DNA from 3 places in the Sporosarcina sp. SAFN-010 genome. Region 2 is predicted to be linked to each of the others. Evidence: riboswitches for the same ligand, from Rfam matches in the RefSeq annotation. Region 2 holds a riboswitch; each other region holds the start of a gene.

Region 1 (6,105 bases), on a different contig from region 2:
ATAACTTCAATCGTGATGGTTGTCGTTTCAATAATTGTTTCTGTCTTATTATCCATCGTTATTGGACGCCGAGTGTCGAAGCCAATCCATGAGTTCAGTCATGTTATTGATCAGACTGCTAAATTGAATTTCACTAAAAATGAGCATGTAGACAACTTGCTTACACGAAAAGATGACTTTGGTGTATTGGCTGAACAGTATGAAGAGATGCTCGTATCGGTACGGGGAGCTTTCGAAAAAGTCATTGACTCTTCAGACCAATTACTAGCTATGTCGAGCGAATTCACTGCCAGTGCGGATGAAACGAAAATTGCTTCTGTTCAAATTTCTGATTCCGTCCAAGAAATGGCGTATGAAACAGAAAACCAAACACAATCTGTTCAACATGCGGTTTCGGATATTGGAACGATTAATCAGGAAGTAGATCGACTTTCTGAGAAAATTAGTAATGTGAATGAGCTTGTACAGCATACCGTTTCGATTTCAACAAACGGAAATGCACGTGTGCAAGAGACTGAAAAGAATATGGAACAAATCAATAGCTATACCAGACAGTCTAAAGAAACTGTCATTGAACTTCACGAAAAGTCTTCTAAGATTGAAAGCTTCTCAGTCTTCATTACCTCTATTGCTGACCAGACCAATCTGTTGGCACTGAATGCGGCGATTGAATCTGCCCGTGCAGGGGAAGCAGGTAAAGGGTTTGCAGTAGTTGCGGATGAAGTCCGGAAGCTCGCAGTAGAATCGAGTAGTGCTGCTAACCACATTAGCCAGCTCATCAGTGAAATCAAACAAGATATTTCACAAACTGTCGACAGCATGACAGATGGTTATGAAGCAGTGAAAAATGGAACTGCCTTAGTCAGTGAGTCGGGAGAAGCCTTTAGAAGTATTTTACTTGCAGTCCAGTCTGTCTCAGAACAGACAACTGAAGCGACAACGATTTCTACAGAAGTCGAGAACGTAATGGGGAATTTACTGAAATCCATTGAGCAGATCTCCTCGTTGTACGAAAAGTTAGCAAGCCACTCTGGAGAAATTGCAGCAACGACAGAAGAGCAAACGGCTACAGTTGAAGAAGTTGCTGCCGCTGCCAAGAACCTATCCGATATAGCGGAAGATTTAAAAGGTGAAATCGGTAAATTCACGGTGTAACTCGTGGATAGCCACCAAGTTACTTCAGAATATATCAATTGAAACATTAAGAAGGCAGCCAATCATTCAATTGGCTGCCTTCTTTTTAAAAGTGTTGACTGTGAGCGGTACAAAGATAAGATTGTAAATTCGTCTTCACTTTTCGGGATGAAGAAATACTAGGATCTTACCTTCCTGAACGTCTTCTGAATAGCGTTCGGATTCCTCATCAGGAACTCCGATTTCCATAAGTGCATGCTTTAATCCACCAGCACCCGAGCTAGCACCTACAACTGCTCCGCCAATAGTTGAAATAATAGGACCAGCAGCTAACACGGCGCCAAGTCCGGGAACCACTACTGCCGAAATCCCTGCAATTACGCCTGCTATCCCCAGTGTTCCACCAGTTAATGCCCCAGCGATGGCTCCATCTTTAGTGGACGGCTTTACTTCCTGTGTGAATTCAGGCAGATTTTTTGTATTTTTAGCAATCACTGAAATTTCCTCGGTTTTGTAGCCTCTCTCTCTTAATCGTTCAACAACTTCAACCACTTGTTGTTCGTTTTCATATACCTCAATATCGTAATTCTTCATTGTAAATTACCTCCTGTTTGCTTGAACAATGAATTCTATACCCCCTATTTAGTTTCTTTAGACACATTTCACTTTAACACTTTACTTTTCTAGAATTGTATTTCTAATTTGCAACTCTCGGGAATTGGTTTTTCAGTAATTTTCAATGAAAGTTACTTGGTTTTTATGTAAGTTAAACCAATATTAATATAAAACCCCCTTCCAACATTACCTGAAAACAAGCAACTTGAATCTAGTGCTATTTGTTCATGGTGTGGAACCAAAGGTATGATAGTATTTAAACTATAAAATAACTGAATAGGCAAACCTAAAGAAATTTAGGGACGCAAAGCTATAGGGACTAAGGTGTATCACTATGTCAGCCAGTTGCCGAAGAGTACACACTACTTTTTGTTTAGTAAAGTTAACTAACTGCTACTTGTTTTTTTGACTTTATATAATCCAAAGCTACTCTTTTTGAGTAGCTTTTTTTGTGCGCTCAGTAGGGAATATATTCATGAGGAGGAAAAGTATATGAAGATGATTGCGTTCGCAACAGCAGCTGCCTTGGCTCTTAACGTAGTCTGCAGTCCAATTTCTGTATTAGCAAATGTACAACCGCAAGAAGGATTAGTCATGCCTACTGTAGCAGAAAGTAACCAAAGTACCGGTATTGCATCGGTTCGAAAATTCGACTTGTACGGAAAAGCGAGTCTACCTGCATACGATGAAGTATTCAAAATGCCTATCTCGAATATAAAATCGATCACAAACAATGGAGGGAACTACTCAGGCTCTCCTATTAATCATGCGATTGACGGAGAACTGAAGACACATTGGGAAACAAATAAGCCGAATAGTGCTTCATTTACTAACGAAGTTGTGGTGGATCTTAACGAATCCACAACCTTAAATAGAATTGTCTATGCCGCGCGCCAATCCAGTGCAAAAGGAAAAGGCTTTGCACAAGAGTTTGAAATCTATAGTTCACAATCAGCCGATGGTAATGATTTCTCATTAGTTTCTTCAGGAGGTTACAACGGCTCAACAGGTGATGTAGTAGAAATCCAGTTTGCCCCGACGAAATTTAAGCGAGTTAAATTTGTATTCACAAAAGCTAACCAAGACTGGGCAAGCGCTTCAGAGTTTCAATTTTACAAAGAAGATTCTGTATCCGACAAAATGGAAACACTATTCACGGATGCATCGCTAAGTTCAGTTAGTGATCAGTTTAAAACGCTGGATGCGTTAACGAGATTGGATGCTGAAGCAAAGGGGCATCCGTTCTATCCTCAATTCAAAGAAGATATAGAGAATGCAAAAGTTCTCATTAACAAAGCGGAAATTGAATCTACTACAGCAGTAACTAAACCATTCCTGCATTATTCAAATGAAGCCTACTCTCAGTTTTTTAGAATGGATCGTCAAAACATCAAAGGGATTCGCAACAATGGTGGGCATTATGCGAGTGCCGTTATTGAAAATGCAATTGACGGCAACCTTAACACGTACTGGGAAACAAATAGAAGTAACACCAATGACTTTTCAAACGAAGTCGAAGTCGAATTTAAAGATAGCGTAACGTTAAATCGACTTATGTATGGGGCAAGACCTTCTGACCGAAAGGGGTTTGCTGAAGAGGTTGAAATTTATACTTCCAAAACATCCAAAGGAGACACCTATCAGCTTGTAGCAACAGGGCAGCATAATATGGTTGCTGGATTAGTTGAAGTCAAATTTGCACCAACCGAATTTAAGCGCGTAAAATTCAAATTTAAAAAATCTAACCAAAACTGGGCCACGTTATCGGAACTAGCCTTCTACAGTCAGGACCCGATAGAAGAGCAAGTCGCCAATCTATTCACAGATGGTCTTATGAATGAGTTAAAGCCGGAATTTGCTTCTATGGATGCAATTCAACAATTGGAGAAAGAAGTTGCGAAGCATCCTTTAAAAGAACAGTTACAACAATACGTAACAATGGCAAAAGACGTACTCAACAACGTACATGTTTCTAACGAATCAATCGTGATTGCATCGCAGCGGGGGAACTCAAGTACAGAAGCCAGCAAACATCAAATTGCCAGAACCTCGTTCTCACTAGATACATTTGGTAGATACGTAGTGCCAGGTGAGACAATCCAAATTACAGTTGAAGCAGATGAAAACGGCGTCATGCCAAATCTAGTTCTTGGTCAAATAGCTGATGATAAAAATGGATGGATTAGAAGATATGCGTTAAAACAAGGATTGAATCGAATAACCGTTCCAGCATTCGATAACATGAAGCCATCTGTTGCATATGTGGAAAACAATGCGCTACCAACTGAACAGTCATTTGCTCCAAAAGTAAGACTAGTTGGGGGAACTAAATTCCCTGTCTACTATCATGGAATAACAGATCCCGCAGCGTATGAAAAAGAATTGGAAGAATATGTAGAGAAAATCAGTGTGAACGACAACGACTTTGCAAACGGAAAACCGAATGATGTTGTGTATAACGTCTCTGAACTAGTGTCCGAAAATAATACAATTTCTACAAGTGCTGCGGGCGCTCTAAAGGGAATTAAAGAATTAAAAGGAACTGGGAAGACCGTATCAGACACGATGAAAGAATGGGAAATGATGTGGACCGAGTACCAAAAAATTAGTGGTGCTGTCGTGGATGATTCAGATCCAAGAAACCAATATTTCAATGCAAAGTTTACATCACGGGTATTCACCAAAGGGCCTTATGGTTGGTCGGATTGGGGATATACAGGATTTAACGGAGGGAATTCTCCTAGAAGAGATGATGGATTCTTTAAACAAATCGTGAAGCCATTTAGTGTACCTGGAAATGATGGATGGGCTTATTTTCATGAATGGGGCCATAACATTAATAACTCCACGATGGAACACACTGAGATAACGAACAACATCTACTCAGTAATTATGAGAAAGAAATTCAATAACAGCACAGAAGACCGTGTAGATTGGAATTCCATGTACAAAAGGTTTTCAGGTGAAACGGTTCAACATGGTTTCTGGACTTACTTAGGGGTACTTGAGCAAGTGCAATATTATTATGGCGAAGATAGTTATGGTAAGGCTTCCCGAATTGCTCGGACAAACCCTGAAGGTGTCATGAATGGATTAGGAAGTAATTTGCAACGATTAGTTGTGGGATTATCTTTAGCAACCGAAACGGACCTAACGGCATTTTTCGAAGACTGGGGTTACGTAACAGCTACCGCTAAGATGAAAGAGAAAGTCGCACACTTACCAAAACCAGATGTGAAGTTAGAGTACATGCATAGTTTAGGACGAGATTACGAAGGTAATGGGTTCTCAAAAGATGCAAAAGTTACTGCGCATTCAATAATTGCAAATCCAGATAAAAAAGAAATCAACCTGTCCTATGATATTGATGAAGCAAATAAGGGCGCTGCTATGGGATATGAAATCCTCCGTAATGGCAAGGTAGTAGGCTATACAACAGGAACTTCATTCATAGATAGAAACGTAGATACGAGTGTTCCTTATACTTATGAAATCGTCGCGTATGACAGGAAGTTAACTCCTTTAAAACCTGTGGAAGTTCACTCACAGCAACCGAACTTATCTGTAGAAGAACAAGTTACGTTAAGATTACATCAAGCGTTTGAGCCAATGGATTACGTAAACGCAACTTCGTTTTCCGGTCAAAACATTACCAAAGATGTAGTGATTAAATCAAATATGGTAGATGTAACGAAAAAAGGATCTTATGAAATTGTTTACGAAGTGAAGAATGCGAATTTAATCGAATCAAAGAAGACGAAGGTTACTGTAACAAGTGACTATGCCTATATCTCAGATATGAATGCTAAATCCGTTCAAACAGATTGGAGTTCATTGCAAAAAGATAAAGCAATTTCTGGAGGGCTTATCACACTACGAAGACAAGGTAGTGATGCGACGTATCCTAAAGGAATAGCCATTCATGCTAATTCTGAAGTTGTGTATGATATTGCTGGAAAAGGGTTCAACTTCTTTGAAAGTTATATCGGTATCGACCAATCTGTCAGAGGGCAGGGGTCTTCCGCAACGTTTGAAGTGTGGGTAGATGGAGAAAAGAAATTGGATAGTCGTGTATTCAAATCGGGTACGGAGCATGAATTTGTGAAAGTTCCCGTAACAGGTGCAAAAGAAGTAAAACTTATTACAACGGATGCGAAAGACAATGGGATTTCCTCAGACCATACAGTTTGGGCAGATGCAAAATTCACGAAAGATTCTAGTGAACCTACATTAAATGTATCTGAAGATCTCACGTTCGTTAAACTGAACAACAAGGACTTTACAATTTTAGATGGTGTAGAGGCGTTTGATAAAGAAGATGGGGATTTAATCGACGCAGTCAAAGTAACATCTAAC
Region 2 (6,105 bases):
TCAATCATTCAGGTTAATGTATGTTTGAATGTAGCCGAATAGCAGCTACTTACATCCTATTGAATGATAGCTTGTTAATCCTTACTTTTTATCAGCTGTTTTCTAAGCTTTTTAAGCAACCGCACTTTCCGTTTTTTTTACTCTCACAACTGAAATTCCAAAATGCTAGGCACATATTGACTGTGATATACAATCAGATTATAAGAGAAACATTAACTCGCGCTCTTCTAATGATAATGATGATAGTAAGTCTTCTAAACCTTCATCTTCTATTTTTCATGAACAAGAATGCCACGCTTCAAAAACAGATTCGAAATTTTCATTATTAAGATGAACTACAAGCGATTTTAAATGAATTCGAATACGTGGAAACAGCCATTAAATGCACGAATTCTGTGCTCATTTCCTATCTCGTACCAAACGCAGCAAATTAAGGTACTCAGCTAATTTAGGTGCCAGTGTTGGCTTATTTCTCGTCTATTATTTGTCTCTTTCAAAGCATTTGAAACAGCTTGATTATGCAATCATTAAGCGTGTTTCTTAAATAATTGTGGGTAAATTGAGCCGCGCTGCACTTCGTAAACTAAAGAAGTCAAAAACGCTTCTTTCCATTGACTAAACGATAGTTATGGTAGGAAAAACATACTTACCTCGGGCGCCTTTTCATGAAGAACGTGCAAGAATTAAATTGCACGAGAGCTTTACCAATGAAACGTCTAAAGAAAATCTGTCATGTTGGAGCTGTATAATTATGTTTAATCAACACGCGTGATGTATAAGGATATTGTTCCTATGGACTGCTAGATACTGCTGCATATGAAATTTTGAAAGTGGTGTTAAAGAAGGAAATGATGAGCTTTCAGGGAGTTGAATCATTACTAAAAGAGCAATGTGACAAAATATACAAACCAGACGGGCCCCCTTGCCATGGCAAGGGGGCCCGTCTGAGTATCTGAGTTTTGGGATGATCATACCAGCACTTCATGCTTATATTGCACCAATCCTGTTACATTCGCATAGAGCGCTGCTTGTGTCCGATCACCAAGATCCAATTTTGATAAGACCTGGCTTACATGCTTTTTCACTGTGTTTTCGGTGATGTATAGGTTCTCGGCTATTTGTTTATTCGAAAATCCCTGACCGAGTTTTTGTAAGATCTCTTTTTCCTTCGAGGTAAGAAGATTTACATGGCTGTTATCCATATGTGGGCTGTTCTGTGACTGTATCAATTGATCTATTATGTCCGGGTCATAATATTTTCTTCCTCTTTGAATCATTTGAAGTGCATATATGAGTTCTTCGGGGTGTGCTTCCAGTGATATATAACCTTCTACATCCATGACTGTTGCGTATTGGAAAGACATCGGGTCCTTTGAATAGATCAGGATGACGAATTTGCAGGTAGCCCCTCGCTTTCTCGCTTCGGTTATCACTTCTAATCCCCATTCTTCTCCTAAGTGGAATGCAACAATCACCAAATCCGGATTTTCTCTTTGAATCAGAGAAAGTGCTTCTTGCTTGTTTCTGGCTTCTCCGGACACCTCCATCATATCCTGCAGTGATAAAAACGAGATCAGCCCTTTGCGAATGAGTGTTTGATCATCCACTAATACTATTTTCATCAATATATAGCCTCCTCACTCACTAAAGAGTGTGTCTCATATAATACGTACAAATGATATGAGGCCGGTTGCACCACTGACTCCATACATCCAAGGTGCCCAGATAGAGGATGTAGTTCATAGTCTCCAATTTAGTAATTACATACTAATAGTATACATGATGATTTCTGAAAAGACTGTCGATTTTTAAGGGAGATAAAGAACCTTTTTTGTAAGATTATTTCTTGTTTAGTCGTTTTGTCTCTTTTAGATGCTACAAACCAACCAATAAAAATATTCTACCATCAGAAATGTAAAAGTGAATGGCACTAAATAATACCATTGGAATTATCCTTAAGTGGTGTGTGAACATTTTAAATATTACACCTTAGAGGGACGAGAATTAATTTCCCTGTGTTTATACTAAAGCTAGTTCCAATATCATAGCGGTTGGTTGCAGAATAAGGGGGGCTTTCATAAATAAGAATCATTAATTAAAGTACATCATTGAAGGTACATCGCTATGAGCGAAACTGAAGGTGTGAGGAATGATCAAGTTGTTTGCAGCGGCTAAGAAAGAACTAATCTTACAAGACATTTCCAGAAACAAGAAACATCTTGATAGGAAGAGTTTCGGAGCCTACACAAAAAGAAGAAGTAATGACATCGAAAATGGTCAAGACTTCGAAACGATACTTAAAAAAAGTATTGTCCAAGTTAGTAAACGTAATGACAAATTTAAAAACAAATCTGAGGGGGAACAAAAAAATGGGTATTAAAGCGAAATTAGGTATGGGTGTTGCAACTGGAGTGTTGGCTATTAGTATGATTGGTGGAGGAACATATGCTTATTTTAACGATGTAGAAACATCTACTAACACATTTGCTGCAGGGACATTGGATTTAACACTCAATCCTGTGGAAATTATCAAGGTTGATAATATTAAACCTGGTGATTGGATGAATCGTACATTTAAGTTAGAAAATACGGGGAGTCTGGATATTTCTAAAATTTTTCTAACGACTGACTACACTGAATCAGTTGCAGGTTTTGGCGATCATATTGTGGTGGATTTTCTTAAAAATGAAGATAAAGGTAGCATTCTTGGGGAAAGCAATGTCATTGTAAGTAAGACATTGAACGAATTGAAGAGTATGTCAGCGGATGCCGTTAAAAATGAATCCCCGAAGTTTTTTGGATGGCAGGGCGGTGAGAAAAGCGGTATCAAAGCTGGTACAACGGACAATATGTATGTGAAATTCAGATTTAATGATAATGGCGCAGACCAAAATGCATACCAAAAAGCATCCTTAGAATTAAAGTGGAAATTTGATGCACAACAGACAGCAGGCACTTCAAAATAAATTCTTTCTATATCAAGGGAGGAGAGCATTTCTCCTCCCTTCTTTCACTTCAATTGATCATCCATGCTCTCCCTTATGTATATTTCTCAACATATAATAGTGCCTTGTGTTTTGAGGAATATATATAATGACCGTTTACCTATTACTATTATAAAGGAGTGATAGTGCTGAGAAACAACCGAAAACGTACTGCCCGGGAAACGTATAAAGGTCTTTTTCTGCTTTTAAAGATAACAGCCATTTTCTATTTATCTATTTTCAGCATTAGTTACATGTCGTCTGAAACGTCTGCATATTTAGGCGACCAATCGAAAGTTTCACAGGTGATTACTGCAGGTACATGGGAGGAAGAGTCGGAAGAGAGTGAATGTGATGAGGAAAATGAAAATGACGAAATGCCAAGTGAAGGAGCCGACGATGATTGTAAGGGCAGTGAGGATAAATCTGAAGTGGAAAAGGATGAGGTACATGAAGACGAAAAAGTAACCGATCCGGAAAATATGGAGTCAAGTGAATTAGAAGACAAAGTGGATTCAGGTGCTGATGAAGAAAAGGATTCGCAGACACCTAACAGTGAGGATCAAATAAAGCCAGACGGAACGGGAAATTCAGTAAACAAATCAGAAGAAAAGAGTCCAGATGATAAGAATTCCACAGAAAATAAAGCATCAGAAGAAAAACCAGTTGAGAAAAAGGATGAAGAAACGAGTGATACAGTAGAACAAAAATTAAATACAAAGAATTCGGAGGGGAATACAAATGAAAAAACTGAAAGTAATGAAATGGATAAATAGTCTCATCACAGGCATATTGATAATACTATTAATTAGCATAGCCTCGCTGGTGGGTGTCACGAAGATATCTGGAGGTGAACCCCAGCTTTTGGGTAACCAAATTAAGACAGTTTTGTCGGGTTCAATGGAGCCTGGAATTAAAACTGGATCAATTATTACTGTAAAACAAGCAACAGATAAGACCAAATATAAGGAAGGCGATGTCATCACGTTTCAGGAAGAAAATGGAATTTTAATTACACACCGAATTACAGAGGTAATCAAAAGTGGAGATTCTGTACTTTACCGCACAAAAGGCGACAACAACAATGCAGAAGACATGAATCCGGTTCTATCTGAAAATGTCGTAGCAGAGTACACAGGTATTACAGTTCCTTACGCTGGGTACCTCATTAACTTTTCCCAATCAAAGAACGGTGCATTTTTTCTGCTAATACCTGGATTTCTATTGCTTATCTACTCGGGGTTTGTGGTATGGAGAGCGCTGTCTGAAATAGAAGTGTCCCCTAAAAAACAAGCAGAATTACTGGGGGAAGATGGCGGGAAAAGTTCTTCCTGAGTAGGTTGTTGAGAAATAAAAGGAGGAATCTCCATGAAAAGGCTGCGCTCAGTTTTTCAGTTCTTTTTATTAATTGGCGGATTGTATTTTCTTCCTGTAGTGAGTGTATTTGCAGATAGTGAAAATGACACAGACAAGAAAGAGTTAGATATTAGTCTTTCACCAAAAGATACGTTATTTGATATCAGTAATATGAAGCCTGGTGACTGGGCACCCCGTACCCTTACAGTCAAAAATTCCGGGAGTAAAGATTTTAACTACTATATGCACTTACAAAACAATGGAGAAAAAAAGTTATACAATGAGCTGCTGCTGGAAATAAAATCAGATGACAAGGAATTGTATCAGGGAAAATTGGCTGCATTTAAATCTCTGCCTGCAAGAAAACTCACAAATCGCAGCGACGAGAACCTGGACATCACTATTCGTTTTCCAGAGCATCTTGGAAATGAATTTCAAGGCCTTGATGCAGTATTTGATTTCATTTTTTCAGTAGAAAGAAAAAATAGCACTGCAATCCAAGCCGTAACAAAAGGACAGATTGAAAGTGGCGGTGTAGCTTCAGCTGGGCTCAAACTACCTGCTACCTCGACAAACTTATTTAATCTGATGTTAGTCGGTTCTGTGCTTGTATTAGGTGGAATTGTGTTGATGATCATCAGGCATTACAAACGGACAAAAATTGCTCAATAGATACCGAGATGATGAATTGATTGAAGAGAAACATATGGCAAGCTGCCCGAGCATGGCATAACATGCCTTGGCAGCTTTTCAGTTTTTGTGCAATCAGCAGTGAAAAGGACATGCATAAGGATAACTGTTATTGGTTATTGGTTATTGTTGTTGGGCACTTGGTTTACAGGAGGAGTAGCATTTTGCTGAAAAAAGTGGCATTGAGTTTGTTGGTGGTTGGACTGATGTTCATTGGATACGCTAGTGTGCAGTTAAAGTCAGCGCATCAGTCCGAAAAAACTGCATTGGCCGAGGTAAAGAAGAGTATGGAAAAAATCGCACTTTATCAAGAAAAGGAGGGGATGGGAAAACCAGGAATAGAAACATCCCAAGGCGAGTTGTCTTTTCATCAGGGGCAAACAATCGGTATCTTGCAAATCCCTAGTATCCATAAAGAGCTCCCGATAGTTGAAGGGACAGATGAGGATGCGTTAAAGCAAGGCGTTGGTCACTATACAGGCACCGTCTATCCCGGACAAAAAGATCAAGTTCTATTATCTGGACATAGGGACACCGTGTTTACCGGATTGGACAAATTAAAAAATGGCGATACAATCGTTGTGAAAATGCAGCATGGCACCTTTACATATGCCATTGTAGATACGAAAATCGTAGATGAAAATGATACAACAGTCATCCGTTCTACAGCTCCAGAAGAAATGCTTACCTTATCCACATGCTATCCGTTTAGGTATATTGGAAATGCTTCAAAACGTTATATTGTTTTTGCGAAATTGATGTAATAATAGTGATATATGCCTGTTGCTTATTACATCAAAATAAATAGAAAAAATGGAAAAAGTGTACCTGTGCACCGTGGAATTCATACACCAATCTGACAATTTAATGAGTGTATGAATGTATAAGTCCTCTAATCGAGCAATCGGTTAGAGGGCTTTTTTTACTTTCACAACCGTATTGATGGGAATTACAAGTAGATATGATAATCCTGAATACACGAAGCGTCTTCATCCATTCAACCGGGCGAGGACGTTTTTTAATTTAGGAGAAACCATGAAAGAAACTAACCACTATCCGAATACTCAACACGCAT
Region 3 (6,105 bases), 260 kb from region 2:
GAGGCAGCTGGATAAGGCGGGGCTACAACAATCCACCATGATTGCTACAAGCAAATCCCAAGTAGATATGATTCAAAGTCAGATCGGTGCACAAATTCCCCTTATTATTGAACCGGAGAGAAGGGATACCTTTTCAGCGATTGCCTTGGCGGCAGTCTATCTATATTCCGTAAAAGGTGTGGACGTACAAGAAGTGATTGGAGTCCTTCCTGTTGACCCCTTTGTTGAAGAACGTTTTTTTCAGAGAGTGATTGATTTAGAAGATGCATTACTATCTTGTGATGCTGAACTCGCCTTAATAGGGGTAGAGCCCACATTCCCGTCTGAAAAATATGGGTATCTTTCTCCTAAATCAGATGGTCATCAAGGAAGTTACATTGAGATAAGTAATTTTAAGGAAAAACCGTCTAAACAACAGGCGGAAAACTTAATAAAGCAACAGGCGTTATGGAACACAGGAGTATTTGCATTCAAGTTAGAATTTATCCTTTCCATTCTTGAAGAACGGGGCTTGCCAATCCAATACGAGGAATTATATGTACACTATTCACTTCTGCCGAATAGGTCATTTGATTATGAGGTCGTAGAAAAAGCAAATAAAATAGTGGCGATTCCTTATAACGGGTGTTGGAAAGACCTGGGTACTTGGAACACACTCACTGAAGAAATGTGTACAAATCAAATGGGTACTGGAACCATGACTAAGGATTCTACAAATACACATATGATCAATGAATTAGACATTCCAATTATAGCAATTGGTGTTAAAGATCTTATTATCGCAGCGAGCCCTGACGGCATTCTGGTATCGGATAAAAGAGAAAGTCCTCAAGTGAAAGCACTATTAGAAGGTGTTGAGCAAAGGCCGATGTATGAAGAAAGACGCTGGGGATGGTATCGTGTCCTTGACTATACGAAGGTGGAAGACGGGGAAGAGGTTTTGACAAAGCGGATTTGCATAAAAGCCAACAAAAACATTAGCTATCAGAACCATAGGTATCGTCGGGAAATTTGGACCATCATTAAAGGGAAAGGTGAATTTGCCCTTGACGGTGAACTCTATTCTGTAAATGTCGGGGATGTACTTCATATCCCAATTGGTGCTGAGCATGGTTTAAAGGCAATTACAGATTTAGAATTTATTGAAGTTCAATCGGGGACAAAGCTGATAGAAGAGGATATATTTCGCATATACATGGAATGGGATGAGGTGGTGAAGCATTGTAGCGTTGTTGTGAGCTAGGAAAGTAGATGAGTAAATGGAGATTAAAGATGTATGCATAAGATGGATAGCTATAATTGTCATCAGCAGTGCCGTTATCCTTTATTTAATGTTTAACAACGAGATGTGGGGGAGAGCAAATGTGGAGCGAAGTAACCTAAACCTACCGGAGGACACAGTTGCTGTAGAAGATTTTATAACAAATGAGAATGGTCAAACAGAAGATTATTTAAAGGCAATTCAGTCGGCTATTGATTTTTGTGCAACGCAAAAGAAAGAAAAAGTGAAGTTGAAAGCCAATAAAATATATACAATAAAGTCTGGTTTTACCGTGAAGGAAGGGGTAGAACTAGAGTTTGGAAGTAATTCCGTAATCGTGGTGAAAGGGAATTATCGAGTGTTGACGGTTGAAAAAGATGCGGTCATTAGGAATGGGACTATCCAAGTAATGGATCCAACCTTTCAAGCAGAAGTTATATTTCTAAAAGGCCAGGATCAGTATGATGCTACAAATAAAACGCGAGTTGAAAATATGACAATCATTAATAAAAGTAAAAACTACAATGGCACGGGGCTTTCATTATATGCTAAAGGAAAGTGGCACAATATTAGCTTCGTCCAGTTTGAAAATATCTCAATCGTGGGATTTAAAACAGCTATTCAACTAAAAGCAGAGAATCCAGGAGCTGGCACATATAGCTGGATTAATGCTAATCGCTTTGAAAATATGACGATAGATGATTGTGTGTTAGGTATACAAATAATAGGTTCCATGACAATCCCCAACGAATGTTCAGGTAACCTTTTCACGGGATTGCAAGTGCAACTAACCGAGAAAACAAAACAAATAATAAAAGTAGACGGTTCATATAATAAATTTGAAGGAATGGTTTGGGATGCGCAACGTATTAATGGTTCGAATCCACTTGTGCTATTTACAGCTAAAACCGAATACAATAAATTAGATATGAATGTGGCGACTAAATCTTTAAGCGACAAAGGGCAAAATAATCAGTATTAGAGAATAACTTAACACTGTCATTTGAATCTATGCGATATTAGCTTCAATCGACCACCTGCCATCGCGGGTGGATTTTTACATACTAGTGGTTGAGTTAACCTCTATGTCTGAAGGTAACACAAGGAACCGAGATTATACTTAACGCTACAAATAAAGTGCTTAATTAACTGTATTAATGGAACTGTTTGAAAAAAAGTGCCTACCCATTAACATTCGTCAATATTGTCATTTTGAATTTTCCTATATGATAGTGGTAATTAGGTATAAGTACCAAATCATAGAAAAGGCAAACTTACTTAAAAGTAAGGACGCAAAGCTTCAGGTCTAAGGGGAAAGTTGCTATGACGGCTGAGCTACCTATCCTATTAGGGGGATTTTCTGATGAAGAACGATCGAGAGATGTTGGATGGGGAATGGGTGTTCTTGATGAAGAAAGCAAAAAATCTAGGTGTCTCCCCGGAGGAAGTAAGAGAGTTCCTAAAAAATGTGAAGTTGAAGGAAACGAATGATGGATTCCCAAAGGAAAAGGCAAACTAGCAGTCTTATGGAATGCTAGTTTACGTAAAGAGAGAGGTTAAGTCCAGAAATGTAAAATCGATCTTGAAAATAAAAAGTTCGCAATCATTTTGTGGATTTCATCCTTATGAACAATCAGGACTGACATGGTTGGACACCTAAACTACAGATTGCTAAGCTACTTGTGATTACAGCACGCAACCATCAGATTTCACATCACTGCAGCTCCCCTTGCGTTAACAGAACAGCTACTTCTAACTTTAGACACACACCATAAGGATAATAATCATAAGGGACTCACGATAATAGACGTTAGTTATTATCGTGGGTAGACTTCTGCCATTTTTGGAATTCCAAATACTGTTTGAACTGCTCTTTGCTAATTCCAGAATCCATTGCCTCTTTGGCTAACTCTAGCCACTCAATGTCCAAATCCTCTTCTTGAGCCTCATCTTCAAGAATTAACTTCTCAACACTGACATCTAGAACTGCAGCTATTTTGTTTAAAAATTGAATAGAAGGATTTAATTGTAGTTGTCGCTCGACTGAAGAGATATAGGATTTTGCTACACCAGCTCGATTTGCTAATTCAGTTAACGACAATCCTTTTATCATCCGAAGTTCGCGAATTCGCTTTCCGATAGACATTATAATCACCCTTAGTTATGCAAAAACTAAATTTTATCACTAGCATCGCATGAATTTTACGTACAGGACTTGCAATAATCAGGTTTATTAAATAAAGAAGTATGGTATAAAAACCTATTGAAATGGGTCTATGGTATTTGTTTATGGTTATGACTATAAAGTACCAATTCGAAGCTATGACTTTACAAAAACCATGTGAACTGTGATTATTCCCTGTTCTTGTTAAAGAACAGGGGATGCACATCGTTTAAAACTACTATACAAAGAAGATGCACCTGCTGTCAATTTGAACATTTCACAGAAGGCTGTGTAGCGTTCGATGAGTAGTATGGCGAGAGTACGTAGGTGAGAGCAGCATAGATTACCAATGGGAGATTGGTCTTGCGAATTCAGCATTTCTTAAAATGAATCCAAAAAACTTACTATATTTGGAGGATGGAGTACTATGGAATTGTACAAGCAGTCTGTTAATATTTTGTAGCATGTGTAACAAGCAATTGAAATAAAAGGTGAAGCGATGGTCCGTATGCCGTTAGCTTAACTGGACGATAATGAGAGGGGGGTAGTATACAGTTTTTTGTGTTTGAACTTATATATTATAGGGAATTATAATTAGATAACTGGAGTAGTTAGCTTAACTAAGTTGAAGAGGGGGAGTATGGAATGACCATTAAAGACGGGAAATATCCAAACAAAGAAGACTTGGAACCCAAAGTGCCGAAACAAGGGAAACCAGCAGGACCTGCGGATGAGTTACCATTGTCGGATCCTGCCGATTCGAATTTCACCCAGGAGTTTCTGGAAAACGAACGCGAAAAAACAGGGGAGCATGCGCCTTCTGTATTTAGGGAAAGTGAAGAGAAGTCCTCTGAACGTAATCATAATGAAAAAGCCCACACGGAATGGAACGAATCTAAACGCAACACATAAGCCAGCTGACGCAACCAGTCAGCTGGTTTTCTAATGCTTAGCTTATTAACCGCATAGGTCAATTTTGAATGAACTCTTGGCTTCTATTAAGGAAACTTATATTTAGCAGGTTTACCAATCTCCATTTGTAGGAATAGATGACTAGACTATTTACTAGAATGGAGGATCTTAATGTTCCGAGACCCGTATTATTCAAACCTTTTCAGCTGGCTACCAGATCTACTGCTCGGCATTATTGTACTTATCATTGGTTTTATCATTGCTAAAGTTGCCGAAGGGGCAGTTGTGAAAGCCATGAAAAAAGGTCACATGAATGAACGTTTAAACATGCAACACCAAAAGTGGAGTGCTGACCGAATTGCCGGCAAGATTGTATTTTTCGGTATTTTACTACTCACCATCCTCATCTTCTTTAATATTATGAACCTCAACACAATTTCTTCACCATTCCTGGATGTGTTTGCAGGACTAAGCGGTGCGGTACTTGGAATTCTAAAAGCAGGTCTTATCCTGCTGCTAGCTTGGGTGCTTGCAACCCTCGTGAAAAAGCTGATTCTGTCTGCAGGACATAAAGTGAATGTACACAAATATGTCTCTAAAGTAGGCGGATCTGCAGAATCAGTCGATAAAGCACAGTGGATTTCGACGGCTGCGAACGTTGCATTCTATTTGATTTTACTTCTGTTTATCCCAGCGGTATTGAATGCGCTTGGTTTAAGTGGAGTAAGTGGTCCGTTTGAGAACTTATTAACTGGATTTGTCGCATTTATCCCTAAGCTCGTTGGTGCTGCACTAATCTTTGTAGTAGGTATCCTGATCGCTAAAATTGTTCGCATGATTGTGACGAAGTTGCTCGAATCAATCGGTGTAGATAAAGTTGCGGACAAATTGAAGGTTTCATCTGCTGTAAAAGGGACAAGTATTTCAAAAGTGATCGGAACCATCGTGTTCGTACTAATCTTGATTCCTGTTACCATTTCAGCACTTGAAGTACTGGACTTAGAAGGGATTTCCCAGCCTGCGATTGCCATGTTGAATGACATTATGGTGATGCTTCCTAAAATCATCGTTGCGATTGCATTGATTCTCGTTGGTGTATATGTGGCGAAATGGATTAAAGGGATTGTGGAAACGTTACTTGCCAATCTCGGCGTAGACTCCTTATCGAATAAGATGGGTGTGAAGTCAACGAACCGTTCTGGCAGTTTTACAGTTTCATCTGTTATCGGAACGATTGTACAAATTGTAGTGATTCTATTGTTTGTTGTAGAAGCGCTTCAAATTGTACAACTTGCGTTTATGGTGACTCTGGCAACTGCGATTTTCGCTTACTTGCCAATGGTACTTGCTGCAGTACTAATTCTAGCAGTCGGGTTCTGGCTTGCGAACCTTGCAGAGAAATTCATTGGAAATGTTATGCAAACGAAGCAAGGGAATCCACACATTCTCCGCTACGTCGCGAAATACGCTATCTTAGCGTTCGCGTTCTTCATGGCGCTTAGTCAGCTTGGGATTGCACCTGCGATCATCAATGCTGCATTCATTCTCATCCTAGGTGGCGTTGCACTTGCATTTGGTCTAGCTTTTGGACTGGGTGGACGCGATCACGCATCTCGTTACTTGTCTAAGATGGAGTCCAGCTTGCAAGATGTAGATGTTTCGAAAGAAGGTTGGGAACAGCAAAAAGAAGAAATGAAACAAGACGCAGAGCAAGCGAAGCAACAAGCAAAACAAGGAATGAATACTACAAAAGCTCAAGTTGAGCGTG

Evidence for each region. A riboswitch is a leader RNA that binds a small molecule or an ion and turns the genes downstream of it on or off. The one in region 2 is predicted to bind cyclic di-GMP.
Region 1: it holds a riboswitch for cyclic di-GMP, as region 2 does, so the genes downstream of both, ACR65F_RS11910 (NPCBM/NEW2 domain-containing protein) here and ACR65F_RS03200 (LuxR C-terminal-related transcriptional regulator) in region 2, are expected to answer to the same signal.
Region 3: it holds a riboswitch for cyclic di-GMP, as region 2 does, so the genes downstream of both, ACR65F_RS04385 (anti-repressor SinI family protein) here and ACR65F_RS03200 (LuxR C-terminal-related transcriptional regulator) in region 2, are expected to answer to the same signal.

Annotation. Positions count from the first base shown of each region.
Region 1 is NZ_JBPFDS010000010.1:2,248-8,352, reverse strand. It holds gene ACR65F_RS11920 (methyl-accepting chemotaxis protein) at 1-1,155, shown strand, start outside; gene ACR65F_RS11915 (general stress protein) at 1,291-1,728, opposite strand; cyclic di-GMP riboswitch class I at 2,019-2,102, shown strand; gene ACR65F_RS11910 (NPCBM/NEW2 domain-containing protein) at 2,242-6,105, shown strand, end outside.
Region 2 is NZ_JBPFDS010000002.1:43,966-50,070, reverse strand. It holds gene ACR65F_RS03200 (LuxR C-terminal-related transcriptional regulator) at 969-1,622, opposite strand; cyclic di-GMP riboswitch class II at 1,676-1,758, opposite strand; gene ACR65F_RS03195 (hypothetical protein) at 2,150-2,380, shown strand; gene ACR65F_RS03190 (TasA family protein) at 2,370-2,966, shown strand; gene ACR65F_RS03185 (hypothetical protein) at 3,131-3,760, shown strand; gene sipW (signal peptidase I SipW) at 3,726-4,319, shown strand; gene ACR65F_RS03175 (TasA family protein) at 4,353-5,012, shown strand; gene srtD (class D sortase, LPxTATN-specific) at 5,195-5,794, shown strand; gene ACR65F_RS03165 (hypothetical protein) at 6,066-6,105, shown strand, end outside.
Region 3 is NZ_JBPFDS010000002.1:306,994-313,098, reverse strand. It holds gene ACR65F_RS04395 (sugar phosphate nucleotidyltransferase) at 1-1,243, shown strand, start outside; gene ACR65F_RS04390 (hypothetical protein) at 1,260-2,243, shown strand; cyclic di-GMP riboswitch class I at 2,519-2,604, shown strand; gene ACR65F_RS04385 (anti-repressor SinI family protein) at 2,625-2,780, shown strand; gene ACR65F_RS04380 (helix-turn-helix domain-containing protein) at 3,072-3,407, opposite strand; gene ACR65F_RS04375 (hypothetical protein) at 4,071-4,337, shown strand; gene ACR65F_RS04370 (mechanosensitive ion channel) at 4,509-6,105, shown strand, end outside.